DNA from 4 places in the Sulfurovum zhangzhouensis genome. Region 1 is predicted to be linked to each of the others. Evidence: riboswitches for the same ligand, from Rfam matches in the RefSeq annotation. Region 1 holds a riboswitch; each other region holds the start of a gene.
What was found. A riboswitch is a leader RNA that binds a small molecule or an ion and turns the genes downstream of it on or off. The one in region 1 is predicted to bind cyclic di-GMP.
Positions count from the first base shown of each region.

Region 1 (6,184 bases):
CTACAGGAGCAGTTTGCGGATAATCTATGCTTACAGTAGCTGCGTTAGATGTAAGACCTGTATTGTCAGTGATAATATACGTGATTGACTCTGGATCTCCCGTAAAACCTGCTTCTGGTGTAAAGATCACTGTATGCACAGGAGAGACAGACCAGTTTCCTTCACCAGCTACTACCAAAGTATCACCTGGGTTGGTCGTACCTGTGATGTGAATTGAACTTGTATTAATATCATTTTCTGCATCTGTATCATTTGCCAAAACATCCACAGTGGTTGCAAAACCTGAAGTCCCATTAGCATCATCATCGTATGCTACAGGTGCTGTTTGGGGATAGTCTATCGTGACTGTAGCACTATTGGATACAAGTCCATTAGTATCAGATACGATATACTCGATCACAGATGGATCATTAGTAAATCCAATCTCAGGTGTAAAAGTCACATTTCCTGCAGCATCAACACTCCATGTTCCTTCGCCCGTTACCACCAAAGAATCACCGGCATTCGCTGTCCCGATGATCTGTACAGAACTGACATCAAGATTGTTTTCAACATCAGTATCGTTTGCTACTACTAAGATAGTTGCCGGTGCCCCTGAAACACCAACACCGCTATCGTTTACTGCTACAGGAGCTACACCGGCAAGCGCACTGTCTGAAGAGGTAGAAGACTTATCACAGCCATTCAATGCTAAAAGTGAAGAAACCATCAGTACAAAAGGTATGATTTTAAAGTTTGTTAATTTCATTCTTGATTCCTTTTAAAACTTATACGTAAGACCGACTGTCCAAGTATCGGCAACTATATCATCAAGTTCTGCTCTCTTGTCAAGTCCTTTATCATCATACAATGAGACATAATCGGCAAATACAGATATCTCTCCTGAAAGCGCATAACTTACTCCAAGTCCCCAATGGAATCCACCTTGAACTGCATCACCACCTGCAAGGTCTTCAAGCATAATTTGGCCATATCCTAGAAGTCCGTAAATATCAAAGTTTCCAATCGGATACATAGGTTTTACATAAACTCCCCAGCTATAATAATCACCATCATATCCATCAGTGACACCTAGTGTACCGCTATCATAGTCACAAGCACCCAGACCTAATGTATAACGTCCTTCAAGTGCCACATAACTGTTAAACTCGTATCCTGCTTGTAATACCACTGTAGTTGCACTAATCTTTTCATCAGTTGTCTCATCATCAACCGATACATCTCCCATTCCTACGCCAATATAGAAAGGATATACCTCAACTTCCGGCATTTCGACATAAGGCTCTACAGCCTTACCCATATCACCGCCCCCATAAGCTATTCCACTCAGTGCCATTATAGACACCAGAGATAACATTCCCTTTTTCATTATTTCCCTTTAATAAGTGTAGTATTTGATTGATTATGCAACCTGGCGATCTTTTCTTTTACTATAGAGCTATAGTATCCAAGACCCATGGCTTTCTGACCCTATCTCACGATAGGTGTAGCGTTTAACATTGTAATGCATTTTGATTATATTTAAAACATTATTAAAATACTAAGTATTAAGTCAAATTATCAAATATAATAACAATATATTTATCTTTTTAAGAAAGCTTCTCCTTGATTCATTTTAGAGCATCTCAAGCTGATAAAGGAACTTCCTCTCTTTAAATGAAGGGATATCCAGCTCCTGGCGGTACTTGGCAATAGACCTTCTCACCATCTGTATACCAAAACGTGCTTCAAGCATCTCATGGATCGCTTTGTCACTATAGGGTTTGTTTTTATCTTCACTCTGGATCAATCTTTGGATAAACTCTTTTAGCTCGGCTGTAGACACATTGCCTATAGCATTGGAAAAGAAGTCTTTAAAAGAGTAGATACCATGCTCTGTTTCCATATACTTTCCGCTTATCGCGCGGGAAATTGTAGACTCATTAAATCCAAGCTCTTCTGCAACATCCTGAAGTTTTAAAGGTTTTAGCGTCCCACCCATGAAAAACGAATACTGTTTTTCCAACAGTACCAGTGTAATGTTATAAAGCGTACTTTTTCTAAGGTCCAGGAGCTTGACCAGTTCTCGTGCTTCTTTAAATTTCTGTTTCGCAAAATTCTCATACTTATCGATCTGTGTCACCTTGAGATCCGGATAAAATGCATTGTTCATTTTTATGGTCAACTCATCTTCATCAAAATAGACAAAAAGGTCAGGCAAGATAGGCGGCTCACTCGGCATGTATTTGATAGCCGGCGGATTTTTGAGATGTTTCAGTATCTCTTTGGCCTCTGAAAACCTAGGATGGCTGATAAACTTTTCCAATGATTCAAACTGTATGATCATCGCACTGAGCAATAGGCTCATATCATCATCTAGATCAAACTCATTTAACTGAAACAAAAACGACTCTTTATAGTCTTTTGCCCCTACCCCGTAAGGCTGAAGATAAGCAAAACGCTGTCTGACCGATTCTACCTGTGCAGCAGGTACACCGCACTGTGTAGCGATCTCTTCAATATCTCCTTCAAAATACCCCTCATCACTGATATAAAATATGATCTGTTTAGCGATCTTCTGAGAGATCGGTGTAGGGAAAAGCGGTGCAGCGATCTGTTCATCCAGTTTTTCATAAAGTGACTGGGTTGATATACTCATCCATTCGATCTCATCACTCGATGCATTGGAGACATGATTTTGATAGGAAAGATATGCCTGATGTGTGCTGCTGGATGAACTTTCTGCTACTTCAAAGCCTGAACTTACTTCAAGACACGGATTTTCATTGGCGATATTCTGTATATGTTTTTCCAGGTCTGAAAGTGAACATTGCAGCAAAGGTAACCATGTCTGCATAGAAAGACGCGGTATTTGTTTTTGTTTGAGATTAAAGACTTGCTTTACTGCCATTTGTATCCTCTTGTATATAGTATATAAATTATTTTACATTCAATACTATGCATATTCTGTTCCAGACTGCACAAAAATGCATCTTTTGACAAAATAGAGGTAATCATCATTAAAAAGATTATGAAATCTCTTTAAAAATGACTACATCAAACTCCGGAAAATCCGGAGAAAGATTAGTACTTGATACGTACAAGCCCGTTTGGCTGTGTGATCTTCATCTGGCAAGCAAGACGTGCTTTAGGACTGCTCTCACCTATTGTTTTCATAACTGCTTTTTCTTTGTCAGTCATATCACTAAGATAGTCCATCCCCGATTCAATTAGTACTACACATGTTCCACATTCACCGTCACGGCACCCAAACGGTAGTGCAGAACCTGATGCTTCTACAATGTCTTGAATCGTTTTACCCGGTGTAACATTAATTGCCAAAAAATCATTAATGATCTCTACTCTAGTTGTCATTTGTTGTCTCCTTTTAAAATAGATAGATCTTTATATCTGCGGTGATATAAAAATCTTTGCTAATACACAAAACTTAGTCATCGCTTCCTTTGTTTTGAGATTGCTCTGCTGCTTTTTGAGCTGCTTTTTGAGCTGCTTTTTGAGCTGCTTTTTGAGCTGCTTTTTTGGCACGGTGTTCTCTCAACCATCTTAGTTCTTCTTCAACTTCATCATATCCGTCTACATCATCTATGGCCAATAGCTCTGCTTCACGGCATCCGTAAGTAGATCCTTCTTCTATAAAATGGACTTCATAGATACGTATCACCTGCAGCCAGTCTCCTATATGCGTAACATATCCTTCCGCACCGGGCTGGACCAAAATTGCATCAGGAGCATGAAAAGGGTTAGACCCGTCATTCCTGATAGGCTTTGTGATACGTACCCTTTGACCTAGATGAAATACCGGCAGTATCTCGTCTTTAGTTGAAGCTGATATTTGTTTGGCTTGTGCATGCGTGAACTCCATTGCTTACCTCCTCTATATCATTACATGTTGTTGAAGTAGAACAGGTACTACATGCACTAGGCTTGCCGAATGTATCCCAAACTTCGGCAGCTGATGGAGCATATCCGTTCTCAAAGTTCTTATAAACAGTGATCAAGGCAAATTTATAATAATCCAACAACTTCTCTTCACTACCGAGATCATGACCCTTTGCTTTCTCTATCATTTCACCGTATTTTTTCATGATATGAAAACGTTTTACATACACCAATCTCTCATCATAATCAAGATCAAAAAAGTCAAAATAATCTTCAGCATCCGTTAATGTCTGAAACTCTTGTAATACACCCATTGTAAATCCTTTTAACACACTATGCAATTTTTACTCTATAACAACTAGATAAAACCTATAATATTTTTATAAACTCCGACAATTTTGTCGCTAAATACCCATTTCACTTTTCAGCTGTTCAGCCCAAGTACTGATTCTCTCTTCAGTAAGATCTGCCTGGTTCACGTTATCGATTGCCAATCCACAGAACTTACCGTCTTTTTCAGCCCTTGAAAATTTATAGGTATACCCCTCAGTAGGCCAATATCCATATTCAGTGTCTGCACCGAGCTTACTGAAAACATCTTTCATTTTTCCCAAAGCACTGATAAACTCTTCGCCATGCGTATCCTGATCACCTGCTCCAAAGAAAGCTACTTTTTTGCCACTGAAATCAGGTTCTTCATTTTCCATTTCATACAAAGGATCGACCCAGTCGCGCTGAGGATCACCCTGCCCCCAGGTTGAAGAACCGATCAGTAATACATCAAACTCTTCAAATTGGCCAAGGTCATCGTAATCCTCTTCCATATTGATCAGTTCAGCTCCATCAAAAAGCTCTTCAAGCTGCTCAGCTGCTTCCTGTGTCACACCGCTGCTGCTACCTACGAAAATCCCAACATTTGCCATTTATGCCTCCTTACATGGTTTGTATTGTTGATAGATACTAAATGCTTTATCTAGAAGTTTTTGTCCATCTTCATAAAGCTTGTCAATTGTTCTGTATCCAAATCTATGTGCATCTTTGAAGTATTTGTCTACCAACACGATCTTGTCTGCAATGACGATACATCTTCCAAAGCCTTCATGGCTCATCTCCATGACAACATTACACATCACACCGGTTTTTCTTTCAAACTGAAGTGCAATAGCCTTATAGATCATCTTGATCTCTCCGATAAGCATCTCATCGATATCTGCGATGATAGGTATACTTTTCAGATCTTCTTTTGTCTTTACATATTTCTTAGTCAAAAGCTCTTCATCACTCATTTTTGACCAGTTTCCAAACTGATCGGTAGCTCTTAGCTGACGGATCAGCTCTTCAGTAAATGCATTGTGTTCTAATGTTGTATCAACCATAATTATTTTCCTTTATTTTTTAATAACGCTTTCAAAGCCAAGCTTCTTAAGCTGTGTTAACACTCTTTCTCTTTTGCTTTGTACAAATCTAATCTATAGCCCAGCGTGCCAATCTTGGATCTTCGACCGTTTCAATATTCATGATTCTTTTCACCCATGGCGGCGGGTTTGTGTTGATCATTTCTATCAGTTCTCCCAGTATCTCTTTAATCGATCTAGGTTCCGGCACTTTCATTGGATTTATTCCTGCACGGATCACTTTTGCAGCTGCAGTTCCTCCAATCGACTCACAATACATAATATTGATACCCTCAAGTGCTTTGACCTTGAAATCGGTCTTGTCATCACCTGCTAAATCGGATGTATCAGTCTTAATGACACCAGCTAGAGAAAATCCATCTTTGGAGACGTTATAGACTACAAACTCTTTAGCCCCACCAAAATGTGCGTTAATGACTTCAAGATCTTTGGTCGCAAACGCTACTTTCATGCTATTTTCCAATGTATCGTTACTCTCTACCGTTATCTTCGTTGATTCACCCATGATGCTTCACCTCTCGTAATTTATTTGCTATTTCTAAAAGGAAATATGTACTTCCTTCATAAAGCTGATCGTTCTTGAGCTGGTTTCCAAGTTCTTCATAGTTTGGGAACCCTCTCAATACCAATCCTGCATGGCTTTGCTCATCTATATGCAAGATTCGTTCCGCATGAAAATTACTGATGACCAGATCTGCATTTTTGAAGTGTACTTTCGCATCTTCCAGATCTCCAACAAAGACTTTTTTAGCCTCTATTTTTTCAAGTACAGGGCTATAAACTGTCGATACAACGGCTTCTATCGTCCCTCCGACACTTTGTATCAATTCAGTCATCCCTATACACATATCAGGTTCTCCGGTGATCACAAAACGTGATGAACCGATAAG
Region 1 is NZ_JAQIBD010000001.1:269,745-275,928, forward strand. Features, by position in the region: gene PGH07_RS01395 (Ig-like domain-containing protein) at 1-748, opposite strand, end outside; gene PGH07_RS01400 (porin family protein) at 761-1,369, opposite strand; cyclic di-GMP riboswitch class I at 1,403-1,501, opposite strand; gene rpoN (RNA polymerase factor sigma-54) at 1,616-2,890, opposite strand; gene PGH07_RS01410 (2Fe-2S iron-sulfur cluster-binding protein) at 3,064-3,354, opposite strand; gene PGH07_RS01415 (nitrogen fixation protein NifZ) at 3,428-3,862, opposite strand; gene PGH07_RS01420 (nitrogenase-stabilizing/protective protein NifW) at 3,816-4,193, opposite strand; gene PGH07_RS01425 (flavodoxin) at 4,284-4,802, opposite strand; gene PGH07_RS01430 (NifX-associated nitrogen fixation protein) at 4,803-5,255, opposite strand; gene nifX (nitrogen fixation protein NifX) at 5,344-5,799, opposite strand; gene nifN (nitrogenase iron-molybdenum cofactor biosynthesis protein NifN) at 5,792-6,184, opposite strand, start outside.

Region 2 (6,184 bases), 480 kb from region 1:
AATAGTAATCGTATAATTGACATTTTCAGTAGCACTTGTCGGTTGAACAACCAACGGTGTTGATGTACTCTTTGTGACTTTGATCCCACCAAATACAGTTGTTATCTCATCACTGTTATTACTTTCCGCATTGTCAACTGTGTCATTGCTTACGATATGCGTAGTAAGTGTATAATTTCCTCTAGTTGATGGGAAAACAGTGATCTGATAACTACCGCTCTGATCCGGAGTTACCGTTCCGATATTCCAAACCACATTACCACTGTTTCCTTCTGCAGGGTTTGCATCTGCCGGTATTTCTGAAGCATAGTACTCCATACCTGTCGGGATATTCACTGTCAAATTGGTATCGGTAGCATCAGAATCACCATGATTGCGATATACGACATTGTAGATGACACTACCAATAATACTATCTCCTGTATTGACGGTAACAGCATCAGCAAGTTCTATAGTCGATCCTGTGATTGATAGGATTTCCGTATACAGCCCTCCTATCTTAATCACATCTCCTGTTGAGAACCCTGCAGTATCATCAATTGTTATTGTAGTGGCCCCTGATACATTCTGTTCTACCGTCGCCATAGGATAAGTACCACTTACTGGGCCAGAGATATCAACTGTAAGATCTATACCCGCATTTACTGTAACTCTAGCATTATCTATATCACTTAGTGCATTGCTTGCAGAGATTGTTGCCACAGCCATAATATCGGTCGTACCACTAGGCATAGTTTCAGCAATCACCGCATCAAAGGTAAATGTACCGCTTTCTCCTGATGCTAAAATATCCAGATCATAGATAATCTGATTGTTCGTACCATCAAAACTTACACCTGCAGGTAGTGAAGCAGGGTCTATCATCGTATAGTTTGGCGCAGGTATCACTATCTTTGTATTATTTGCATCTGCTGAACCTGTATTATTATAATCTACCGTACAGGTGATTGTCTCACCCGGAAACTTCGTATCGGAATCCGGTACAATAGAGATATTAAGTACAGGGTTACCGCTCAACGTAATACTAACCGTATTACTCGTACATCCAGATACGTTTGTAGCTGTACAATACTCATTATCAGAAATTACCGCAGTATTATCAAGTATCGTTACCCCTACTGGTACACCTGAAGAAGAAGCCTTCATCTCATAAGTCAGCGTCGCTACCTCTCCTTGAGCCAAACTACTGATCTCCCAGCTTAGATCAGGAGTGTTAATATCCGATGGTACTACAACCCCTGAACCATCTGTACTTCCAGCAATCGAACTATCCACGTAATCAAAATATGACTTTTGGGGGATTGTATCTGTAACTGTGATACCTGTTGCTTCTCCACCGGTATTGACAACTTTCAATGTATAAGTAAGTATCTCTCCTGCACTCACATATGTTTTGTCAACCGTTTTACTTATTGTAAGAGACGGTGCCATGGATGAAAGCGGACCTACACTTGTCATCGCTGTATCATTTACATCTTCTGCATTGTCACTGCTTAAAGCAACAAAGTTACTCAGGGTACCTGTTGCTGCAGCGCCAATGACAGCATTGATAATGACCTGACCGCCTGTACCGCTGGCAACTGTACCGATATCAAATGTAGCTACCTGTCCAACGTAGGATGTTACGGTAGGTGTAGAACTTGTGATCGTAACATTTGACGGAAGTATATCTGTAATAATCACGTTGGTCACATCTGTTCCACTGATATTTGCGTAGTCGATCGTATATGTCACAGCAGTATCTATACCTGCTGTGACATTGGCTAGGTCAACTGTCTTGGAAATACTCATAGCAGCTGGAGCTGTCTTACATAAAAGTGATCTGTTTTGCATATTATTGACGTTGAAAGAGAGCGTTGTAACTTTTGATGATGTCGCATTAATATCCCAAAGTATACGGTGTCCTGCCGGGATAGTATATGGATTGGTTACACTCATTAAGATCGTTTTATTTGAATTTCCGTTTGAACCGGCAGTCAGTCCTGACTGAATCAGTATAGTCGTCCCATCAGCCGGGTTATAATCATACACTGCCACGGTAAAATTAACATTTGCAACAACAGATGACGTATAATTTAATAATATTTCAAAACGTGTATAATCAGCGCTGTTGATGGCAGTGGATGCCACAGGTTCCATATAATAGGTTCCAACATGCTCAGTAGCGTTGTTTGTACTAAAGGTCACGTTGTGTTCGGTCGATGCATTTATGATCGAACTTTGTGCCAATAACTGTGTACCTGCATTTCCAACATCACCGGTAATATCCGTATAATAAAATGCCTGACAGGTCTCACTATCAATACCTACATCTTTATAAGCATCTACAGAGCCACCGCCTGCAGGTCCGCTCCATGATAACTCTGCATTGTTTCTGGCTGGGTTTTCACCGGTAAATACACCGGTAACCAGAGCATCTTCTGTTGCCTCTGTAATAATAGTCACACTGCTGCTACTGCCTGCTGCAACCGTTCCAAGATCCCACGTATATGTTCCATCACCATTGTCTATTGCGGAAGGCACCGATGAAATATAAGTCATTCCTATAGGCAAAGTATCAGTAAGCATCACTCCCATAGCATCAGCATCACCGTAATTTGTATACGTTAAGGTATATTCAACATTATTATTTAAAGAAACAAAGTCTATATCAGAAGTTTTTTCTAGAGTAAATGCTGCGATAGGTATATCTACACCGATCTTGCTCTCTGCAGTTTTATTGACATCAGATCCATCCGGCGCAGTGACGGTAAGTATTGCACTATTAAGCAGAGTTGTAGAGCTGTATGAGATATCTACGGTAACATTCATCTCAACCGATCCGCTTTCAAATGCACCCAGGATACCTAGAGGTATATTGATAGTATTACCCATACCGGAACAGTCTATTGCGGCTCCCCCATTAATCGAGTAGGTATTACAACTCACACCTATAGGCAAAGTGTCGTTAAGCTCTGTACCCGTCACCACGATACTAGAGTCATTGGCATATCCTAAAGTATATACAAGACTTTCACCGGGTGCGACAAAATAGCTGCTAGGTGTTTTAGAGAGGGAAATCCTCGCACCATCCACGTGTATAGGTATAGGATCACTCAAGATTGTCCCATAGCTGGTTTGTGCATATGCAGTATTTGTATATGATCCTGATGTAGTTGTTGCTTGTGCAGTAAATATAAGTTTGATTTGACCACCGTCTGGAACGATCTCATCAAAAGACCAGCTTATTGTTCCTGTCTCTCCTGCTAGAGGAGCAGAACTTGTAGTAATAGGTGCTCCGTTATGCTCAAGACTGACTAGGCTTTTATAACTAAAGCCGTTTGGAAGCACATCTGAAATTTGTGAGACATAAAGATCAAAACCTGTAGAGTTATTGATATCAATCGTAAAGTTAACATCCTCACCTGCAAGAAGATTTTCTATAGATGCGTATTTTTCAATCGTAGGTGCAACACCACAGGTATTGACTGCAAGCGATATACTCTTGACACCAGTGATATCCGGATTTGCATGCCAAATCTCATTTCCATCGGTATAAGTTGCCCCCGCAGCCAGGATAGATGCGTTTACTTCTGCTTCAGAAAGATATGAGAACGTACGATTGATTTTGGCACTGGCATTCATATCATCATCTACTATTGTAGGATTATCGATTGCCTGTACCCCTATAAGGTATTGCCCTTTAAATAGCTCTGTAGAGTCCCAGTTTACCATCCAGTCTGTAAAGCTTGTTCGTATTGCAGGAGCTGCTATCTGTGTCCACTCATTTCCATCATTGGCTACACCATCACCATTGTCATCTCTATAATAGAAAAATATTACATCACTTACCGATGATATAGCCTCTCCATCAACAATAGCAATAACATCTTTTACTTTCGCAGTCAAAACTGTCGGATTACACCCGCTTGCCCCTATATCATCCACAATAGGCTGCTCGTATGGTTCTTCCTTACTGAAACTGATATAGTCGCCAAATGGTCCGGGTTTATTGGGATCAGCTATCCAATCGTTATTGATAGCACAATCTTTTTGGAATGGATTGTTCAAGCTGTTTGCCGTACAAAAAAGCATAGAGATAGGAGTATCTCTTTCAAGCTTTGGTCCTCCATAGCTGGAAGCATCTATCATAGACATAGGAATCTGATAGTCGATATAGTACTCTTGACATGGAGAATCTTGATTATACGAAGAGCGTGTAGTCCCATAGTCCCACACCTTTTTCGTATCAGGTGCTGCAATAATTGTACTCCAGTCTGTTGTTGGATTAGCAGCATTTCCATCGAAATTCAATATAGTTGAACCATCAGTAAAGGCAGTTGGATTATGTCCCAATAGTTTGATATTTTCAGGATCATTTATATAATCAATTGACTGGGTAGGAATATTGCCATAAATACCAAAAATTCTATCTATCGCTACGCCAGGGGCACCGGATGATCCATCCAGATGTGCCGCAATATCACGATACCCATCTCCGTCTATATCGAAAAATACTGTCCATAACGCTGATCCCCAAGGATCTACATTACTATATGCTCCTGCGTTCGGTCCTGTGGCATAGGTATTGGCTATTTGTTCCACCCTCCAACGAAACATAATGACATCATTTGCAGGATCAGTAGGATCTTTATAGAGATAGTAGTAGATACTTGGTTCAGCCTTGTCTGTACACGATGAAGCGATATTTACATAGTTTTGAGGACGTGTACCACCATTGGAAGTGTCGCCTGTACGTGGATCATTAATGCTCTCACCAAAACGGCTATAAGGTTTCCATTCGTTCTTTTGCGGCCATGGTGCAGGCTTGAAGTGGACTGCCGCACCATCCCCGTTTGTCCCCCAGGCAGGAGGATAAGGATCAGCATTCAGCTGTATTGAAAAAAGTATAAATACAAATACAAAAAAACGATTGAGTAATGACATGGGTCTCCCTTAAATTACAGATGTATAATTTATTGGTAACCCGGCTGTCTAAGATGATAAAGAAGCTACTTTAACGCTCTGATATATAGACCCGTGGCTTTCCGTCCTATCCTCACGAATAGTTTGGCTTTGACAATATTCCTCTCCTGTAGTGACTAAAATAACGCGCAAGTATAACAGTAGAATGTTGCCGAAATGTCACAGTTTTAAAAATATATCATAAAAATAGATTTTTTTAATATAACGGGGAAATTTACATTTTTTTGCTATGATTTTTCTAAAACAAAGTGAGCTTTTGTGTATCTGTTCCGATTACTCTTTCTTTTACTTTTATCTCTAATAACTATCGCCAATGCTCAGGATCAAACACTTGAAAAAGTTTCCGTACAGTTTGAGTGGAAACACCAGTTTGAGTTTGCAGGGTTTTACGCAGCCAAGGAGAAAGGTTTCTATAAAGAGGCAGGACTTGATGTCACGATCAACGAGCATTCTCCTGGTATCGATACGGTTGAAAATGTATTGCAAGGTGTATCGACCTATGGAATATCCTCTTCACAACTCATACTTGATCGTCTTGCCGGGAAAAAGGTAGTTCTGCTTGCTTCCTATTTTAAACAAAATGCTCTTGTCCTGATCACAAGACCGGAGATCCAAAGCATTGAAGCATTAAAAGACAAACAAATCATGGGAACAACAGGTGAGTTAACTCAATCAAGTCTTGCTGCTATGCTACAGTTACACAACCTAAAGCCGGATGATATCACGGTGATACCTCACAGTTATGATATCAACGCATTTAAAAACGGTGAAGTCGATGCTATAACTGCCTTTATTTCAAATGAACCTTTTTTTCTTGATCAAAAACAGGTATCTTACAAGATCTTCAACCCTGCTGAGTATGGTATTTACTCTTATGATGTTGAGCTCTTTACCAGCGAGAAGGAAGCCACACAACATCCACATAGGACACAAAGATTCATCAATGCTACACGTAAAGGCTGGAAGTATGCACTCAATCATAAGGAAGAGATCATTGATCTCATCTATGAAAAATATTCCAAAGCCAAATCAAAAGAAGCACTGCTCTATGAAGCCAAAATCACTGAAAACCTCATCAAAAAGGAGCTCTTTAGCATTGGAGCTATCGTACCTGAACTAATCAAACTCAACACCGATCTCTACGTACAGCTTGGGATGGTCACTCCTGATTGGGACCTTGATGGTTTTATCTTTAATCTCAAACCTCACAAGATCAACC
Region 2 is NZ_JAQIBD010000001.1:748,445-754,628, forward strand. Features, by position in the region: gene PGH07_RS03930 (Ig-like domain-containing protein) at 1-4,926, opposite strand, end outside; cyclic di-GMP riboswitch class I at 4,958-5,064, opposite strand; gene PGH07_RS03935 (ABC transporter substrate-binding protein) at 5,224-6,184, shown strand, end outside.
Region 2: it holds a riboswitch for cyclic di-GMP, as region 1 does, so the genes downstream of both, PGH07_RS03930 (Ig-like domain-containing protein) here and PGH07_RS01400 (porin family protein) in region 1, are expected to answer to the same signal.

Region 3 (6,184 bases), 380 kb from region 1:
GCCTGGATCAGCATATCCACCATTATCTGATAGACACGGTTTCCCCCCATCCATACCACAGCGGTCCCATGCATCTTGACCAAAGGCAGTTTTATACTGTACTTCGGAGTTAACACACTGTGCGAGTCTTGCAAAGTTACCTGTTGTACTACTGTTCGCCAGACAGTTCTGTCCTTCAATACTCAATGAGTTTGGATCAACAAAGATCAATTGCATTCTGGAAATTTTTGAAACTTCGGCCGGTACGATCATCTGTCCTTGTGAAGAGTAAAAGCCCGACGGTACTTCGATGACCAGTTGCTGCCCGCTATTTGGATCTATGATGTTATCCAGTGCCAGTGAACATGTATTATTTGACATATACGGAACAATAGTATACGGAATGCCGGTATCGGTCAGATAAGGTATTGCTACACCTTCTTTGCTAAGGTGTACTCCAATGACATCCCTGCTTGGTGCACCTGCAGTCATTGTTTGGATAAACTTAAGTGAACCGTCAGTATCTGAGGTGTACATATTGTATGTAAGAGCATTGCCGGCATCGATTGGTGTATCGATCAGGTCTGCTTTTGTCGTGATCTCGACTCCCCCTTCACTCGTTCCGTTACACTCATAAATACGGCCTGTATGATGAAAACCTAATTCGGTGATGTAGTCACCAAACATAGCAATACCATCTATCCTAGGGGTATTATACGTCTTCTTGTCCTTTAATAATATTTGAACATTATTTACTAGGTTTTTATTAATATCAACGGCATATCCTTCAGTATAAGATCCATAATCATTTACGTTGGTAATATCGTTACATTCACCTGATGATCCCCCTCCTGATGTTGTAGCAGAATACTCACATGAACCACCTTTTGTCTCAGGCGCGTACATTTTATAGACTTTGATATCACTCAGTATCGTAGTTGCATTGTACTCTCTGACCAATACGTAGGCTTCACAGTCGTTTCCATAGTAGAAGTTACCTTTCATTTCACAGCTAGCATTATAATCTGAATTAAGGATCTCAGTTCGTTCTGTGTAACAGAGGTGTTCAGCGGTACCAACTTCATTGGTAATGAATGTAGTTTCCGTATCTATATTGTTGGTTGGATCAACATCAGGCAGTGAGCTGTTAACCTCTATAGTATTTATGATTGTTCCATTCTTATCAGGAGCACGTACATGGAAATTGAAGATAGAAACATCCCCCGGGCGAAGCACATTATCGAAAGTACATGTGATTACCCCTCCTACTTCACCCGTTGTATCATTGTTCTCATCCATACAAGTCCAATCGGTTGTAAGACCGTTTATCATATCAAGATTGGCTTTCATACGATCAGGAAGTGTATCGGTAAGATTTATATCTGTTACATTTTGATCTCCGATATTACTAACACTGATCGTATAGTAAAAAGGATCATAAATCAGTGCCTCTTGTACATTTGCTACTTTTGTTACTTTTAAGTCATTACCGACAGATGGGACATTTGGGGTAAAAACAGCAGAGATATCATAGGTATTAGCAACATTATCGCTATCTCCCTCTAAGAAAATGATATATCTTCCTGTTAATGTTGATGGGATCGTAAAAACTTTTGATGCATTGTTCCCTATATATCCTACCTTTGAAGATGGGCATAGAGGTGATGTAAGTGCAGAGTAGTTCAAAAGTTTATTTGTATGATTATTGACAGTCACTTGTAATGTCCCGTTTGCCGGAACATCGAAGGAGAAATAATCTCTGTCACCTTCACTACTGGAGCCTATATCAGAACCCGTATAAATTCCAAATGCAAGTATCGGATCGGATGTTATACAGGAGTTATTCGGTTCTGTTTCTGCATATAAAACACCACTAAAAAGTATCAAAACGCTTGAGAATAAAGAAAAAATAGTTTGTCGGACTATACGAAAAGATACCAAAGTGAAAAAAAATCTTTTAAAAGTTTGGGCTAGATACTGCATAGAACCTCCTTTCCAACCACTACTTTTTATTATACTAAAAAATATAGTAAAAAGCTACAAAAAGAGACCAAACATAGCAAGTAGAGTCAAATGAGCATTTTTCTCTTTACTCTGCAACCCGGCTATCTGCATGAGACCCGTGGCTTTCCGTCCCTACCTCGCAATAGGTTTGGCCATTATAGATAGTTAAATCATGGCATAAGGTTACTTAATTCTTTCTAACGTAAAAAGTCTGATTTGTAGCAAAGCTAATACGATTTTTACATATTTTGAGCTATGATATTGAGAGTTAAAGAACTTAGACAGGGAGTGGCCGTATATGTTACAGATGATTAGAACAATAGGTGTAGGGATGTTTTTATCCTTTTTATTAGTAGGGTGTGGAAACGATGAAAGTACGGTTGAAGAGTTTAATAAACCTGCACTTTACTGGTATCAGAAGATAGCAAAGAATATCTCCGGGGGATACTTGGATAAAGCTGATGCCTATTATATTTCTCTCAAAAGCGAACATATGCGCTCTCCTATGATGCCTGCTGCAATCATTATGTTGGCACATGCTCATATGAGCAAAGAGGAGTATCTGCTCGCAAACTTTTACCTGGATGAATATAATAAACGATATGGTGCAGGAAGCAATCGTGAGTATATAGAGTTTTTGAAAATAAAAGCCTCTTTTTTGGGGATCAAGGATGTTTATAAAGATCAAAAGTTGATCGAAGATACCGTTACAAATGCCAAGACGTTTATCAACCGTTACCCGGGATCTGAATATCAGCCTTTAGTAAACACGATGTTGGTTAGGCTCTATATGACACAATATCTTCTGAATGAAAATATCGCTGCACTGTATGATCGTACGGGAAAAGATGAAGCTGCAAAAATATACAGAGATAAAAATAAAGGTTCAGTAGTTCAGCAAAGTGATATTACACCGCCTGAACAGGGGATTATAGGTGCTGTATTTGATTGACCTTTCAGTCGGTTGAAAACGGTTAATCTTTTTTCGGTACCCTAGAAGGGAATATCATAAACAAAAAATTATTTGATATAGTCTATGTTTATTAAAATAGACAGAATTTTATAGATAGAACAAAGGAAATATAAGTATGCAATTAAGTGATTATGAAGCATTTCCCACACAGCTGCCGGTAGTTGTAGAAGATGAGCTTTTTTTGTATCCTTTTATGATCAGCCCAATTTTTCTGAGCAATCAAAAAGATATCGATGCAGCTACTATGGCAATGGAAAACAATTCATTACTCTTTGTGACCTCTTCTATAAGCGGGAAAGAAGGTGAAAGAGGTTTTGATGCGATGTATAAAGTAGGGGTGGTAGGTTCCATCATGCGTAAAGTCCATCTGCCTGACGGAAGAGTCAAGATTCTCTTTCAAGGACTTTCACGTGCTAAGATCGTTGAAGCCGTTGAAGGAGAAATTAATGAAGCAATGATAGATACTGTCGAGCTTGAACCCTATAATGAGCTGAAAACAAATGCACTAATGGATATCCTTCGCGGTAAGATCAAGAAGCTTTCTTCTCTTAACAGTAATATCCCAGCTGATCTTTTACGTACTATTGAAGAGAATGATGAGCCTAACCGTATCGCAGATCTTGTGTCCTCGATGTTAAAATTGGATAAAGAGGTAGCTTACAAACTCTATATCGAACTGAATATTGAAAAACGTTTGCTTGCACTTATTGATGTCATTACTTCTGAGATCGAAGCGGCAAAAATTCAAAAAGAAATACGTACAAAAGTACACAGTAAGATCGAACAGACCAACAAAGAGTATTTTCTTAAAGAACAGCTCAAAGAGATACAGCATGAGCTTGGTATTGATACTCAGCGAGAAGAAGAGATCTCGAATTTTAGAGAAAAGATCGAAGCATTAAAGCCTCACATGCATGAAGATGCTTTTAAAGAGATCAGTAAACAGTTAGAGCGTTTTGCTCGTATGCACCCTGAATCTGCAGATGCAAACGTACTACAAACTTATTTGGAATGGGTCCTTGATCTGCCGTTTGGAAAATTTACGAAGCAGAACCTTAGTGTAGAAAAAGTTGCTCAAGAACTTGATAAAGATCACTATTCCTTGGAAAAACCAAAAGAGCGTATCGTAGAGTTTTTCTCTGTACGAGAGCTGGCATCGTTAAGAGGACTGAAGCAAAAAGAGACCAATGGAGCAATACTCTGTTTTGCAGGACCTCCGGGTGTAGGAAAAACTTCATTGGCAAACTCAATTGCTACGGCCCTTGGAAGACCTTTGGTGCGTATTGCATTGGGTGGATTGGAAGATGTGAATGAACTAAGAGGCCACAGACGTACTTACGTAGGGGCAATGCCAGGGCGTTTGGTACAAGGTCTGATAGAGGGTAAAAGTATGGATCCGGTGATCGTACTGGACGAGATTGATAAAGTAGGGCGTAGTATGAGGGGTGACCCAACTGCCGCACTGCTTGAGATTCTTGACCCTGAACAGAATGTTAAGTATCGTGATTACTATCTAAACTTTAATATTGATCTAAGTAAAGCGATTTTTATTGCCACGGCAAATGAGGTAGGACGTATACCTGCGCCATTACGTGACAGGATGGAGTTTATTGGATTGAACTCCTATACACCAAGAGAAAAATTTGAAATTGCTAGACGGTATCTCATCCCTCAGGAAACCAAAAAACATGCTCTTAGAACTAGTGAAGTATCTATCAGTGATAAAGCGCTTAAAGTCCTTATCAGTGATTATACTAGAGAAGCTGGGGTGAGAAATTTACGAAGACGTATTGCGGACCTTATGCGTAAGAGTGCAAGAAGGTTACTTGAAGATCGTAGTTTGAACAAGATATCGATCACTAAGAAAAATCTTGAGAAGTTCACTGACAAAAAAGTATTTGAAATTTCACCTGTACACCCTGAACCACAAGTCGGTGTTGTCAATGGATTAGCATGGACAGCTGTCGGCGGGGATGTCTTAACCGTTGAAGCGATAAAAATCAAAGGAAAAGGCGGATTACAGCTTACTGGAAAACTTGGTGATGTAATGAAAGAATCGGTACGTATTGCTCATTCTGTGGTTAAGATACTGATAGATGAGCATAAACTGCCGATCTCTCCATCAATTATACCTCATACAATAAATGAGAAAGAAGAACGTATAGAACTTGATGCCTCTGAAGTGTATAAACGATATGATCTGCATATCCACGTGCCTGAAGGTGCAACACCAAAAGATGGACCAAGTGCCGGTATCGCAATGGTATCTGCTATTGCATCCGTACTAAGTGAAAAAAAGATCGATAACAAAATAGCAATGACTGGTGAGGTTACTCTGACCGGTAATGTTTTGCCGATCGGTGGCCTTAAAGAGAAGTTGATTGCTGCATATACTGCAGGTGTGAAGCGTGCGCTAATCCCTCTTAAGAACTATGAAAGAGATATGGATGAAATACCTGAGGAAGTAATTGATGCAGTAAAGATCATTCCTGTTAAAACTATCGATGATGTACTTAAAGAGATATTTGTAGATTAAAAAGGAAGGAAGAGTTTACAGAGCTTGAAGCTCTGTAAAACATTAGAAAGGTGAAGCGGTGGTTCTTAAGACCACTGCTCCAATTTTGCACTGAGATCACCTTCTTTTACCGGTTTTCTCAGGAAGTCGTTCGCACCATTCTCAAATACTTCTGTTTTTCTTGTGTCATCTGTTGAGAGTACAATCACAGGAATATGAGAGTTAGTCATGTCTGCTCTAAATATCTTCAAGAATTCTACACCGTCTACCACAGGCATCATAATATCAAGCAGCACTACATTGATACTTGGATCTTTTTTGAGCTTATCCAAAGCATCAGAGCCATTTTCTGCTTCAATAGTCTCTATAACTTTTGGATTTTTCTTTAAAAGAGTTTGTAACAATTTTCTATTGATAAAGTCATCATCTACTATTAGTACTTTTAGTGCCATTTATATTATCCTCTATTCTCTTGAATGATACTTTCTATTTGTTCTTTCGAGTTTTGAGCTGTAATTATAGCTATATTATCAGAAATATTGCTTATTTCATCCGTAACCAAATCACTATCAGTAAAGACAATGTCATAATTTCCAGAAGCTAATTCTGTTTGTAAATTACTGAGATTATCAAGTACAACATACTCATATCCTAGGTTATCTAACACTTGTTTAAGAACTCTACCTTCTAGAAGGAACTTTTTGGCAATTAGA
Region 3 is NZ_JAQIBD010000001.1:650,822-657,005, reverse strand. Features, by position in the region: gene PGH07_RS03510 (DUF6701 domain-containing protein) at 1-1,962, opposite strand, end outside; cyclic di-GMP riboswitch class I at 2,072-2,146, opposite strand; gene PGH07_RS03505 (outer membrane protein assembly factor BamD) at 2,282-2,935, shown strand; gene lon (endopeptidase La) at 3,072-5,492, shown strand; gene PGH07_RS03495 (response regulator) at 5,558-5,923, opposite strand; gene PGH07_RS03490 (hybrid sensor histidine kinase/response regulator) at 5,929-6,184, opposite strand, start outside.
Region 3: it holds a riboswitch for cyclic di-GMP, as region 1 does, so the genes downstream of both, PGH07_RS03510 (DUF6701 domain-containing protein) here and PGH07_RS01400 (porin family protein) in region 1, are expected to answer to the same signal.

Region 4 (6,184 bases), 580 kb from region 1:
TTATCGCTATGATCTTAACAGTGGTGATTCTATTCGCTCTACTCAAAGAGTTGAAAAAAAATATAAAAGATTCCAATAATGGGAAAAAAAATGAAAGGTGCGATTTAGACTAATGAAACGTATGATTGCAGAATGGGAAAAACAAAGGCTTGTACTATTATCATTCCCGCACAAAGAAACAGACTGGCACGATCCTGAAGATGAAAAAAGTTTAGAGGAGGCACTTAGCCCATTTATCCGTATTGCACAGGCTATTGCCTATGCTGAGCCTGTATATATTATCTGTAATGACAAACAGAAAATAGCAGACATGTTCTGTTCTACCCGCAACATGACATTTATCGAAATACCAACCAATGATACATGGATACGAGACTACGGATATATCTCTATCCAAGAAGGAGATGAAGTAAAATTACTTGACTTCACTTTTGACGGATGGGGAGGTAAGTTTGAAGCAGGTCTTGACAACAGTGTCAACACCATCCTTCACAAAATGGGTTATATGGGTACCACGCCGCTTGAGACAATCAACTTCGTTTTGGAAGGCGGTTCACTGGAGAGTGACGGAGAGGGAACGATCCTCACTACTTCTGAGTGTCTCTGCAACCCAAATAGAAACGGTGGTTTGAGCAAAGAAGACGTAGAAGCAAAGCTTCAAGAAACGCTTGGTACGACAAGAGTATTATGGCTTGATCATGGTTATCTGGCAGGAGATGACACCGATTCGCATATCGATACCTTGGCACGTTTTGTCAACAGAGATACCATCATGTATGTCAAGTGTGATGATCAAAGTGATGAGCATTATGATGAATTAAAAAAGATGGAAGAACAACTTCAAACTTTCAAAATGGTCGATGGGACACCTTACAACCTGGTAGCACTTCCAATGAGTGATGCGATTTACGATGAAGAGGGTGACCGCCTACCTGCTACCTATGCAAACTTTTTGATCACCAATAACGCAATCATCTACCCAACATACGGTACTGCACAAGATAAAGTTGCCCATGAGGTATTTACATCACAGTTTCCAAACAGAGAGATCATTCCGGTCAATTGTCTAAAACTGATAGAACAGGGAGGAAGCCTGCACTGTTCAACAATGCAGGTAGCCTACTAACGCTACATACTGCGTCCGAAGTTTTGTGCCCAGTAGGTTTGATACTGATCATTTGAAGGATAGTATGCCATACCTACTTCTGTAAAGTGCTCGCTCATGAGGTTTTTACAGTGTTCATCACTGCGCAGCCATGCATCCATTGCCGCTTGTGTTGAGTGCTGTCCTGCAGCAATATTTTCACCGATAGCACGCCACTGATAATCTGCATAGCTCATACGATCTCTTAATTTACTTCCATGTCCCAGCCCCATCTCAACAGCAGCTCTATCATTTCTGCTGCCTGAACCATCATGGCTAAAGTGGCTGCTCTTGGCCATATCATAGCTGTGCTCATATGCTGCATCATAAAGTTTATCACTCCAAGCTAATGGCTGTACCGGTCCCATATTTCCGTACTTTCCACATGATCTTCTCTCTGAACGGATTTGATTGATTCTGGTAAGAAATTCTTTTTGCTGCGCTTTAGTTATAACAGAAGGATAAGCATGTGCTATCTTTTTGGTACTTTGCTGAGAAGTATGACTTTTGTCTGTATTAATGATAGTGACATGTGCAACCTTGGTTGAACCACATCCTGAAAAGAGCAAAATTGTAGCAGATAATAGTGCAAAACTTGTACTTTTCATACACTTCTTCCTTTGATTCGAAATATATTAGGAAAAGTAAAAGTTACATGCATCTATAAATGTGCAACCTGGCAATCTTAACTATGAAGACCCATGGCTTTCCGTCCATATCTCACGATATGTTTGGCTTTTAACATTTCCTTATACATACTATATAAAAATAGAGTTTAATAAAAAATAAAATTATGTTAAAATTTCTTTTATGAAAACAGCACTTATTCAACAAAAATTTTATGGAAATAAAACCGATACTATCAACGCTACTACCTCCAAAATAGAAGAGGCTGCAAAGAACGGAGCAGAGCTTATTGTACTTCAGGAACTTCATCAGAATGAATACTTCTGTCAAAGTGAGGATACCAAGTTTTTTGACTATGCCGCTAACTTTGATGAAGATGTAGCTTACTGGTCAGAGGTGGCAAAAGCCAACTCTGTCGTACTTGTAACTTCACTCTTTGAGAGACGTACAGCAGGTCTCTACCATAATACGGCTGTGGTGTTTGAAAAGGATGGTAAAGTCGCAGGCAGATACCGTAAGATGCATATCCCTGATGACCCTGGATTTTATGAGAAGTTCTACTTTACACCTGGAGATCTTGGTTTTGAACCGATAGATACTTCTGTAGGTAGACTTGGCTTACTTGTCTGTTGGGATCAGTGGTATCCAGAAGCAGCCAGAGCGATGACCCTTCGCGGTGCAGAGATTCTTATCTACCCGACAGCGATCGGATGGTTCGATGCAGATAGTGAAGATGAGAAAGCACGTCAGGTAGAGAGCTGGATCACGATCCAACGTTCCCATGCGATTGCCAATGGTATCCCTGTTATTTCATGCAACCGTGTAGGTTTTGAAGCAGACAGTGCAGGCGTAATGGATGGTATACGTTTCTGGGGTAACTCTTTTGTTGCAGGAGCCCAGGGAGAGATCATCGTGCAGGCCGGGAGTGAGAACGAAGAGATACTTTATGCAGATATCGACCATGCACGTACCAAAGAAGTACGCGATATCTGGCCATTCCTTCGTGACAGACGTATCGAGTCTTATGGTTGTCTGCTTAAACGTTTTTGTGATGAATAATTTATCTTTATTATAATTTGATACAATATTCAAAAATTTTACAATCGGAGAAACAAGATGTATAATGTGACCCCTGTTGCAAAAGGTGAGGCAGTACACTTTAAAATGCCAGACCCTGCATTCTATGAAGCATTGGGTTATGAGGGAATGAAGGATCTAATGTATCGTTTTTATGATGAGATCTATGATAGTTCTATCGCCAACTTTTTTCCTCAGGATGAAGAGGAATTTGAAAAAGTAAAAGAGAAAAATGCACGCTTTTTTATCCAACTGTGCGGTGGACCAAAGGTGCATACTGAATCAATAGGACAAGATCTCACTGAGTATATGATTCGTCTGCATGATGAGTTCTCTATCTATGAGAAAAGTCGTTATGAGTGGCTGGGATGTATGGAAACAGCCCTTCGTGAGACCGATATCCCCCAAGAGCTGAAAGACAGTTTCTGGGAATACGTTGAAGCCTTTTCAAAACTTACTGTCAATAGTTTTACGGATGGAAGCCATTATTATGCTGCCTATACACAGGCAATACAAGATAAATAAGATTAAGGGTGCATCATAATGCACTCTCAATCTTTACTTACAAAACCCTGTTCTTATTTTCAAACCACCACATAAACGCAAACATTAATCCAGGAGTTTTTGCTACTGTTTCATCAAAAATAAATGATTTTGCTTCCTTCACTGGCAGATAAATGACCTCGATCTGTTCGTCATCCACACCCCCGCCTTCAGAGACCTTCACGCTTTCATCTACTTCTGTATAGTAAAGCATTTGTTTACTTCCTGCAAAGCCTACAGAAGTATGAAAAGAGGTGATCTTTTCTATCTGATCTACAGTTACTCTATAACCGCACTCCTCTTCTATCTCTTCAGATGCGATATGCATCAATGAGAGATTTTTGTCTACGATACCTGCACATAGTTCGATCGTAAGTCCGAGATTATTGTTAAGATAAACTGCCGGCCTAAACTGCTGCACCAATACAAATGCATCTTTTGTTTTATGATAGATCAGTATCGCAACACTATCGTGTGCCTCTACAATCTCCCAACTTTTTGCTATGCCGTTTTGTTGATAAGTTGCTAATGATGTGGTAATGAACTTTGGGTCTTCAAGCGGTTTGAGCTGAAAAGACTTGATCTCATTTTTCATTCATTATCCACCTATTCTTGACTGCTTTGAAGTTGTCTCATCCCATACATACGTACTGCTGTTTGAATCAATCAGCTTAACCAGCTTTTCTTTGTTCACCTTGGCATGTTTAATGACCACTTTCGTAAACTTTTTCTGATTCAAAGAAGCCCTCTGAAGATTACTCATCGGGTTCACCCACCTTCCATTCTTCTGAAGACCGAAATGAAGATGCGGTCCTGTACTTCTACCGGTATTTCCTACATACCCGATAATTTGGCCTTTTTTAACTTGCTGTCCTCTATGTACATTCATACGGCTTTGGTGAGCATAAAGTGACTCATATCCTTTTGGATGCTTGATCTTCACCACATTACCGTATCCGTTCATCCATCCTGCATAACTCACTGTCCCGTCATATACGGCTAAAAGAGGCGTACCTCTTTTTGCACCGAAATCTGTTCCGTGATGAGGGCGGTAACACTTTAAGATAGGGTGCCATCTTCTAAAGGTGAAACTTGAGGTGATACGTGCATGTCTAAGAGGCATACCAAATGTTTTTGTGCGATCTTGAAAAGGTACCAGATGAATAAAATTTCCCTCATTGTTAAAGCTTGTATTTTCTGCACCTTCAAGGTGTCCGTATCCGTCTTTATCTGCATAAATAAATTTCGTTTTACCACGTGTAGTAAGTTTCACTACTTCGATATCAGGCATATGGTAAATTTCTCCCAGCCTAGTACGCTGAGTATAATTAAACGCTATCTGATCACCTTTTGCCAACGATCTAGTATTGATCGTATTTTTGAGTACCTGCCCCACTCGTTTGGCGATCTTTGCTTGTTTTATGGTATTAAGGGTGTCTGTATAAGGATTAGAATTGATCTCAATATTTGCAAAATACTCATTCTCTTCATAAACTATCGGGATAATGTCAAAAACATATTTACCTTTGCGTTTGTCCTTGTAAAGATGGATCTGCATTTCGTCGTTGATAGGGATCAGGGATTGTAACAAGATGTTACCAGATTCACTCAGTTCATAAAACTTTGTATTGCTTTGGATTTCAGATAAAAACTGTTGATCTTCTTTAGAGATATCATTGATAAGGTCAATTGAAATATTATGTGCTTCAAGATAGTGTGAAAACGTTTGCCCTTTTTCCCAATTCTCCTGTGTTACTTTTGCACCAAAAAGAGAAGTCACTGCAAAAAGTATCGTAACAATACTTTTAAACATTGACATCCTTTACCTCAATATACTTCATTTTGATCATACTTAATTCTTCCTATCTTGCTTAGTACGGCCATCATTATAACTTAAATAAATTAAGGAGACCATCAGAAGATTATGGAACTTTTACTCTTTTATTTGTATAATCAAGCTAATATTATCCACAAAAGGTTTGTTATGCGTAAGTTCGCTCTTATTACTTTATTTTCTATACCGCTCTTTTCAGGCTTTTTCCCTTCTACCGTACAAACATCGGTGGCTGATGCAGATCAAAAACAACTTAAGTTGAAACAAGCTCTGCCTCTTAACGGGATGAGCGGTGTCGTGATACATAATTATGGGAAGAGTGCCCAGGCTATTACAAGTTACGTGATCCAGACCAACCAAGATGGCTCGGCAAAATCAATAAAGCATAGTGTGATAGATCATGAACAACTGCCGACAATCAAAACTCCTATCACAAGAGGTGATAAAGTCATAGGGGGGTATATGTATCAAAACGTACTGCTTTTGGCTCCCGATGCAGAAACTTATGCAAAAATCACAAAACAATATAATAAAAACTGGATACATCCGGACCTTTACGCCCTTTTCCTCTCAGTTGAAGGTGACAAAGTACCAAGCAGAGAAAATCTTTCCGAATTTGCCAAAGCCTATCAAGTTGGACTTGTATTCATTGTACGCAACGGTACTGCGGTACTGCTAGATCCTGTATCTAAAAAGATCATCAATGAGCAAAAGTTAGATAATCTGCCTAAAACAGGAAAGTTTCCTTTCTTTTCTCGTTTCGAGAAGATAGAATCCGGTTGGTTTGATTTTAATGAGGATGAAAATGACTACTACAAAACAATGGAACAACTTTAAAGTATAGAAAAAATATTTAAAATGCGATTGAATGACTTCTAAACAGATCATTAAATCACCCGATATTTAAAAAGGAATTTTATGCTAGACGCAAAACACATCAAAGCTTTGGAAAATATGGT
Region 4 is NZ_JAQIBD010000001.1:849,828-856,011, forward strand. Features, by position in the region: gene PGH07_RS04400 (hypothetical protein) at 1-113, shown strand, start outside; gene PGH07_RS04405 (agmatine deiminase family protein) at 113-1,126, shown strand; gene PGH07_RS04410 (CAP domain-containing protein) at 1,129-1,752, opposite strand; cyclic di-GMP riboswitch class I at 1,812-1,890, opposite strand; gene PGH07_RS04415 (carbon-nitrogen hydrolase) at 1,955-2,830, shown strand; gene PGH07_RS04420 (globin domain-containing protein) at 2,888-3,373, shown strand; gene PGH07_RS04425 (NUDIX hydrolase) at 3,411-3,986, opposite strand; gene PGH07_RS04430 (peptidoglycan DD-metalloendopeptidase family protein) at 3,990-5,204, opposite strand; gene PGH07_RS04435 (plasminogen-binding N-terminal domain-containing protein) at 5,376-6,062, shown strand; gene PGH07_RS04440 (FAD-binding oxidoreductase) at 6,144-6,184, shown strand, end outside.
Region 4: it holds a riboswitch for cyclic di-GMP, as region 1 does, so the genes downstream of both, PGH07_RS04410 (CAP domain-containing protein) here and PGH07_RS01400 (porin family protein) in region 1, are expected to answer to the same signal.